DNA from 3 places in the Saccharopolyspora sp. NPDC002578 genome. Region 3 is predicted to be linked to each of the others. Evidence: riboswitches for the same ligand, from Rfam matches in the RefSeq annotation. Region 3 holds a riboswitch; each other region holds the start of a gene.
What was found. Region 3 has a riboswitch for glycine ahead of gcvT (glycine cleavage system aminomethyltransferase GcvT). Riboswitches for the same ligand answer to the same signal wherever they lie in the genome.
Positions count from the first base shown of each region.

Region 1: it holds a riboswitch for glycine, as region 3 does, so the genes downstream of both, gcvH (glycine cleavage system protein GcvH) here and gcvT (glycine cleavage system aminomethyltransferase GcvT) in region 3, are expected to answer to the same signal.
Region 2: it holds a riboswitch for glycine, as region 3 does, so the genes downstream of both, gcvP (aminomethyl-transferring glycine dehydrogenase) here and gcvT (glycine cleavage system aminomethyltransferase GcvT) in region 3, are expected to answer to the same signal.

Region 1 is NZ_JBSFWJ010000003.1:974-3,229, reverse strand. Features, by position in the region: gene ACWD38_RS02585 (L-serine ammonia-lyase) at 1-832, opposite strand, end outside; gene gcvH (glycine cleavage system protein GcvH) at 856-1,230, opposite strand; glycine riboswitch at 1,276-1,370, opposite strand; glycine riboswitch at 1,371-1,463, opposite strand; gene ACWD38_RS02575 (glycoside hydrolase family 30 protein) at 1,673-2,256, shown strand, end outside.
Region 2 is NZ_JBSFWJ010000001.1:312,716-314,971, forward strand. Features, by position in the region: gene gcvP (aminomethyl-transferring glycine dehydrogenase) at 1-825, opposite strand, end outside; glycine riboswitch at 994-1,096, opposite strand; gene ACWD38_RS01415 (MerR family transcriptional regulator) at 1,222-1,788, opposite strand; gene ACWD38_RS01420 (bifunctional nuclease family protein) at 2,120-2,256, opposite strand, start outside.
Region 3 is NZ_JBSFWJ010000087.1:17,745-20,000, forward strand. Features, by position in the region: gene ACWD38_RS27085 (TetR/AcrR family transcriptional regulator) at 76-723, shown strand; glycine riboswitch at 810-937, shown strand; glycine riboswitch at 938-1,034, shown strand; gene gcvT (glycine cleavage system aminomethyltransferase GcvT) at 1,153-2,256, shown strand, end outside.

The DNA of each region.
Region 1 (2,256 bases), on a different contig from region 3:
CGACCCGGCCGCCCGCCGCGTTCTCCTCGTTGACCGCGAGGGCGAACAAGGTGAGCCACTCCATCGGATCGTCCTGCTCGGTGAGGCTCGCCCGCAGCGCCGCCGCGCGCCGGTTCACCTTCAGCCCGCCGGGCAGCACTCCATCGTTGCTGCACCCGTTGTCGACGCATTCGCGCATCACGCCCCAGATGTGCAGCAGCTGCGCGCGGATGTCCGCCGCGGAACGCCACGACAGCTCGTTGTCGAACATGACGTCGCTGATCCGCGATCCCGAATCGGCCGCCCTCGCGAGCAGTTCCTGCCCGGTGCGGAACGGGTGCCGGACCGCGGTCTCGTCCGGTTTGATCCGGTCGGTCCCGGTGGCGCCGTCGTCGACCACGAACCCGCCGCCGACGGAGTAGAACACCGCGGCGCGCAGTTCACCCGAGGTACCGAACGCGGTGAACCGCATGCCGTTGGGATGCAGCGGCAGCGATTTCCGCCGGTGCATCACGAGGTCGCGATCGACGGAGAAGGCGATGTCGTGCTCGCCCGCCAGCGACAGCCGGCCACCGGTGCGGACGGCGTCCACCCGGTGTTCGACCGCGGCCGGATCCACCGTCTCCGGATCGTGCCCTTCGAGCCCGAGCAGCACCGCTTTCGGACTCCCATGACCATGCCCGGTCGCTCCGAGCGACCCGAACAGCTCGGCTTTCACCCTGGTGACCTCGCCGAGCAGACCCTCGGTGCGCAGGCGTGCCGTGAACATCCCGGCGGCCCGCATCGGGCCGACGGTGTGCGAACTGGACGGCCCGATGCCCACTGAGAAGAGGTCGAAGACGCTGATCGTCACAGATCCGTCCCCCTCAGCCCGGCTTACTCACCACCGGTCAACTGGGCGTATTCCTGCGCCGTGAGCACAGCACCGGTCTGCTCGGCACGCACGTCGAGCAGCCAGCCCTCGCCGAACGGGTCCCCGTTGACCACCGCGGGGTCGTCCGCCGCCGCCTCGTTGATCGCCACGACCTCGCCGGTCACGGGCGCGTACAGGTCGCTGACCGACTTCGTCGATTCCAGCTCGCCGCAGGTCTGGCCCGATTCGATCCGCTCGCCCACCTCGGGGAGCTGCACGTACACGATGTCGCCGAGCGCTTCGGCCGCGAAGGGCGTGATGCCGATGCGGACCAGGTCACCGCGGTCCTCGATCCACTCGTGTTCCTCGGTGTAGCGCAGCTGCTCGGGCAGGGACATGGAGGCTCCTCACCATCGTGGGCACAGGTGTGCCCGGGTTCGTGGGCCTCCCCCTCTGTTGCGGAACCTGAGAGCTTCACCGCGTCGTGCGCGGTTTGCACCGTGGGTGCGGCGCCGGAGCGCGCGCTTTCCAGAGTCGCCTCGCCCGAGCGGTCATGGGTGCCTGAGAGTTTGCAGGGAGTGTTTGCTCCTTCGGCGCCCCGTCGGCGCGGGGTCTCTCCCGCCCGGGATCTGCGGCATATGCGGTTGTGGACGTGCCCAGCAACGATAAACGGGCACCCGTCGGTGTCAATGCCCCCTCGCTCCGGATCACACGGATCGAGAGAGGAAGGGAACCTTCCTGTCACCGGTGACAGGAAGGTTCCCTTCCTCGCCTCGCGGAGCGCGGGGTTGCGACCGAATGGAGCTACCCGGGCAGGATTGGTCAGACCACCCTGGGCAGATGGATCACAAGACACGAGGCGGGGTCGCGGCGCCTCGCGCCGGGCGGGCCGCCGCGCTGGTGCTCTCCGCGATCACGCTCAGCACCGGTCTGGTGCTCGCTCCACCTGCGCACGCGGCCCCGGCGGTGGGGGTCTGGTTGACCACGAAGGACGGCCAGAGCAAGCTCGCGCGCCAGCCCGACGCGGAGTTCGGGGCGGGCGGCGGGAACGAGACGATCACGGTCGACCCCGGGACGACGTACCAGGCCGTCGACGGGTTCGGGGCGGCGCTGACCGACTCGTCGGCTTGGCTGGTGAACAACTCCCCGCGGCGCGACGAGATCATGTCCCGGCTGTTCGACGCGGACACCGGAATCGGCCTGACCGCGTTGCGGCAGGTCGTCGGCGCCTCGGACTTCGCGCGCTCGACCTACAGCTACGACGACGTGCCCGCCGGGGAGAGCGACTACGAGCTGGCGGAGTTCTCGATCGCTCACGACGAGGCCGACATCCTGCCGCTGCTACGACGGGCCGGGGAACTGGCTCCGGAGCTGAACGTGGTGGCGACGCCGTGGAGCGCGCCCGCGTGGATGAAGTCCAACGG
Region 2 (2,256 bases), on a different contig from region 3:
GCCGACCACCACGTCGGCACCGATCTCACCGGGAGCGCGCAGCAGCGTCAGCGCCAGCAGGTCGGCGCTGACCACGGCCATCCCGCCGCGCTCGTGGACCCGCTCGATGATCGCCTCGTGGTCGCGGAGCGCGCCGGAGGCACCGGGGTAGGCCAGCAGCACGCCGAAGAAGTCGTCCTCCGGCAGCGCCTCGGGACCCGCGGCGAGGTCGGTGACGATCACCTCGATGCCCAGCGGTTCGGCGCGGGTCCGCAGCACCTCCAGGGTCTGCGGCATCACGTCCGCGTCCACCACGAAGCGCGGCGATTTGGCCCGGCCCGCGCGGCGCACCAGCGTCATGCCCTCGGCGGCGGCGGTGGCCTCGTCCAGCATCGACGAGTTCGCCACCGGAACACCGGTCAGGTCGGCGACCATCGTCTGGAAGTTCAGCAGCGCCTCGAGCCTGCCCTGCGAGATCTCCGGCTGGTACGGCGTGTACGCCGTGTACCAGGCGGGGCTCTCCAGCACGTTGCGCAGGATCACCGGCGGCGTGATCGTCGGGTAGTAGCCCAGCCCGATCATCTCGGTGTGCGGGCTGTTGAGCCGCGCCAGGTCCCGGAGCTGCTTGAGCGCCTCGGCCTCGGTAGCCGGCTCCGGCAGGGCCAGCTGCAGGTCCCGTTCGCGGATGCCTTCGGGCACCGCGGCCTGGCCCAGCTCCTCCAGCGAGCCGACACCGATCACGTCCAGCATGCGCGCCAGCTCGGCGGGCAACGGCCCGACATGGCGGTCGGCGAACGGAGTGCCGTGTTCCAGGGCGGCCAGCGGGATACGGTCTTCGGTCGTCATCGCCACACCTCATTCATCGCGACGGACACAGGGCGGCAGCACGAATGCTGCTCTCCCCCTCTGTCACCGTCCGCGATACGAACGCCTGAGAGCTTCACCCGGTACGGCGACCGGGCTTGCACCGTCGGCGGGGAACCACCTACCGGTGGTCCCTCTTTCCAGAGGTATCTCGCCCGTGCGGTCCAGCAGGCCTGAGAGGTTGTCGGGGAGGGTTTGCTCCTTCGGCGCCGCCGGTGACCAGGTCACCGGCGAACTCTCCCGCGCGGGGTCAGCGATGCTCAGCAGCCTACCCGATCCAGTGACGACCGAAAGTGCGATCTTCATCCCGCTCGATCACTCCGGTGCGCCGGGCACGGCGCTGACCGGCGGTGACGCCCCCGTCACGGGGCGAGGCGCTCAGCCCGTGCGGCGGTCCCGGCGACGGCGGGACAACTCGTCGTTGACCGGCTCCTCGTGCTCGCCGCCGTCGGCCCGCTCGGCGGGGAACTCGTGGATCGTCCCGGTGATCTCGCGCATCGCGCCGCTGACCGCGATCCCGAACACGCCCTGACCGCCCTGCAGCAGGTCCACGACCTCCTCGGCGGAGGTGCACTCGTAGACCGTCGTGCCGTCGCTGAACAACGTGATCTTGGCCAGGTCCTGCACGCCTCGATGGCGCAGGTGCTCCACGGCGACCCGGATGTTGTGCAGCGAGACCCCGGTGTCCAGCAGTCGCTTGACGACCTTGAGCACCAGGACGTCCTTGAACGAGTACAGCCGCTGCGACCCGGATCCCGCCGCGCCGCGGATCGACGGGCCGACCAGCTTGGTGCGCGCCCAGTAGTCCAGCTGCCGGTAGGTGATGCCGGCGATCTGGCACGCCGCGGGTCCGCGGTAGCCGACGAGCTCGTCCGGGAGCGCGGTGTCGGGGAACGGCGCCGACTGCTCCGCGGCGGAATCCTCGCCAGGTGCTCGCTCCACCACGCCTGCCTCCCCTCGCCCGGCCCGAGGCCGGCGAACCACCAGAACCCGGCTCGACGCATGATCATCCGCCGAACGGGGGAACGATCATGGAACCGGGGCTTCGACCTTCCCCGACCTGGAAAATCACATCGGGGCGATTCGCGCACTCCGACGGTAAGCCCGGCCCGTGAGCGGGTCAACGCGACGCGCGGAGCCGCCCGCCCACCCCGGGTGTGACGTCCCCGCTCCGGCTCGCGCCGCTCGCCGAACGCGAAAAGGCTCCCGGTGCGAACTCGCACCGGGAGCCGGGTACGGCACCGGGGGTGAGCGGACCGCACGTCCGCTCACCTGATCACGTATCGGCGCCGCGGAAGTCCTCCGGAGAGACCGAGTCCAGGAATTCCCGGAACTTCTCGACCTCGTCCTCCTGCTCGTCCGGGATGATCAGCCCGGCTTCGTCCAGCACCGACTCGTCAGCGTGGATCGGCA
Region 3 (2,256 bases):
GCAGGGCAACCGGCCGAACACGGTGCGGCATCGGAACGCCACGGCGCAGGGCCGGATGGCAGGCAGGAGCGCGGCATGGGCAGACCGAAGAGTCCCCAGCTCACACCGGAACGCATCCGCGAGCACGCGTTGGTGATCATCGACACGTCCGGGCTCGAAGCGCTGTCCATGCGCAAGCTCGCCGAAGCGCTCGGAGTCCGCGCCGCCTCGCTGTACAACCACGTCGCGACCAAGGAAGCCCTGCTGCACGACGTCGCCAACGACGTGATGGCCACCGTGGACACCACCGGCTTCGCCGCCGGCTGGACCACCGGCCTGCTGCGCTGGGCCCGCTCCTACCGGGCGGCGCTGGCCGCCCACCCGAACCTGGTGCCGTTCATGGCCTCCGGCCCGGCCCGCCGCGAAACCTCGCTGAGCCGCGCCGACGCGGTGCACGGCGGCCTGACCAGCGCGGGCTGGCCACCCCGGTACGCCACGATGATCGGCGCCTCCACCAAGTACCTCGTCGTCGGCGCCGCGATGGGATCGTTCGCAGGCGGGTTCGTCGACGACGCCGAGATCTACGACGACCGGTTCCCGCACCTGCGCAACGCGCACCTGCTGCGCGAGCACGCGGCGGAGATCGACGACGCCAGCTTCGAGGTCGCGCTGCAAGCCCTGGTCGACGGCCTGCGAGTGCAGTACGAGCAGGTCACGGCCCATGCGGACGACTTCGGAGGGTAACGGGATCACGCTCACGTTCGGTTGACTGCGATGTGTGATCTCCGTAGCGTTTCTGAACACAACAGAAGACGAGACGAACACGCCGACGACGTCGAGCGGGAGAGTCTGCGCCCCGCCAGGAGCCCCTGGTCCGTGCAGGATGCGATTCCTGGGTGCAGCGCCGAAGGAGCAATCCTCCCCAACAAACTCTCAGGCCCCGCACCGCACGACACCAGGCGATCACGGAGAAAAGCAGGGACACGCGTCCCTCGCCCAAGGTGCAAGCCGCCGACGCGCGGTGAAACTCTCAGGCCAATGACTCCGGGGAGACCGGCCAGCGCACGCCCGCGCCCGTCGCCGTCGAGGGACCCCGGATATGGTTTCTGCTGGAAGTGGCCGCAACCGGTCCCCTCGGACGTGATCGGTGCCCACGAGGAGGAGTTCCGCACCATGACGTCGTCTTCCCCCTCCCTGAGAGAGACACCGCTAGGGGAGATCCATGCGTCCTCGGGCGCACATTTCACCGAATTCGCCGGGTGGCGGATGCCGGTGCGCTACACCGGCGACACCGCCGAACACCAGGCCGTGCGCACCGCCGCCGGCCTGTTCGACCTCTCGCACATGGGCGAGATCAAGATCAGCGGCCCGCAGGCCGCCGAGGCGCTGGACTACGCGCTCGTCGCGAAGGCCTCGACGATCACCGAGGGTCGCGCCCGCTACACCATGCTGTGCAACGCCGACGGCGGAGTGCTCGACGACCTGATCGTCTACCGGCTCGGCGAGTCGGAGTACCTGGTGGTCGCCAACGCCGCGAACGCGGCCGTGGTCTCCGCCGAGCTCGCCGACCGCGTCGCCGGGTTCGACGCGACGCACGAGGACGTCTCCGACGACTACGCGCTGATCGCCGTGCAGGGCCCGAAGTCCGTGGAGATCCTGGCGCCGCTGACCGGCACCGACCTCTCCGGCGTCAAGTACTACGCCGGGTACCCGAGCGTGGTAGCGGGCGCCGACGTGCTGCTGGCGCGCACCGGCTACACCGGCGAGGACGGCTTCGAACTGTTCACCTCGCCCGCCGACGCCCCCGCCGTGTGGCGGGCGCTGACCGACTCCGGCGCCGCGCACGGCCTCATCCCCGCCGGGCTGTCCTGCCGGGACACGCTGCGGCTCGAAGCGGGCATGCCGCTGTACGGCAACGAGCTCTCAGCGTCCCTGACCCCGTTCCACGCGAACCTGGGCCGGGTCGTGAAGCTCGACAAGCCCGGCGACTTCGTCGGCAAGGAAGCGCTGGCGAAGGTCGCGGAAGCGCCGACGGAGCGCACGCTGGTCGGCCTGCGCACCGATGCCCGCCGCGCTCCGCGGCACGGCTACCGGGTGCTCGACACCGACGGCGCCGAGATCGGCGAGGTCACCAGCGGTGCACCGTCACCGACGCTGGGCCACCCGATCGCGATGGCGTACGTGGACCGCGCGCACAGCGCCCCCGGTACCGCCCTGCAGGTGGACATCCGCGGCAAGTCGATCGACGTGGAAGTCGTCGAGCTGCCGTTCTACCGC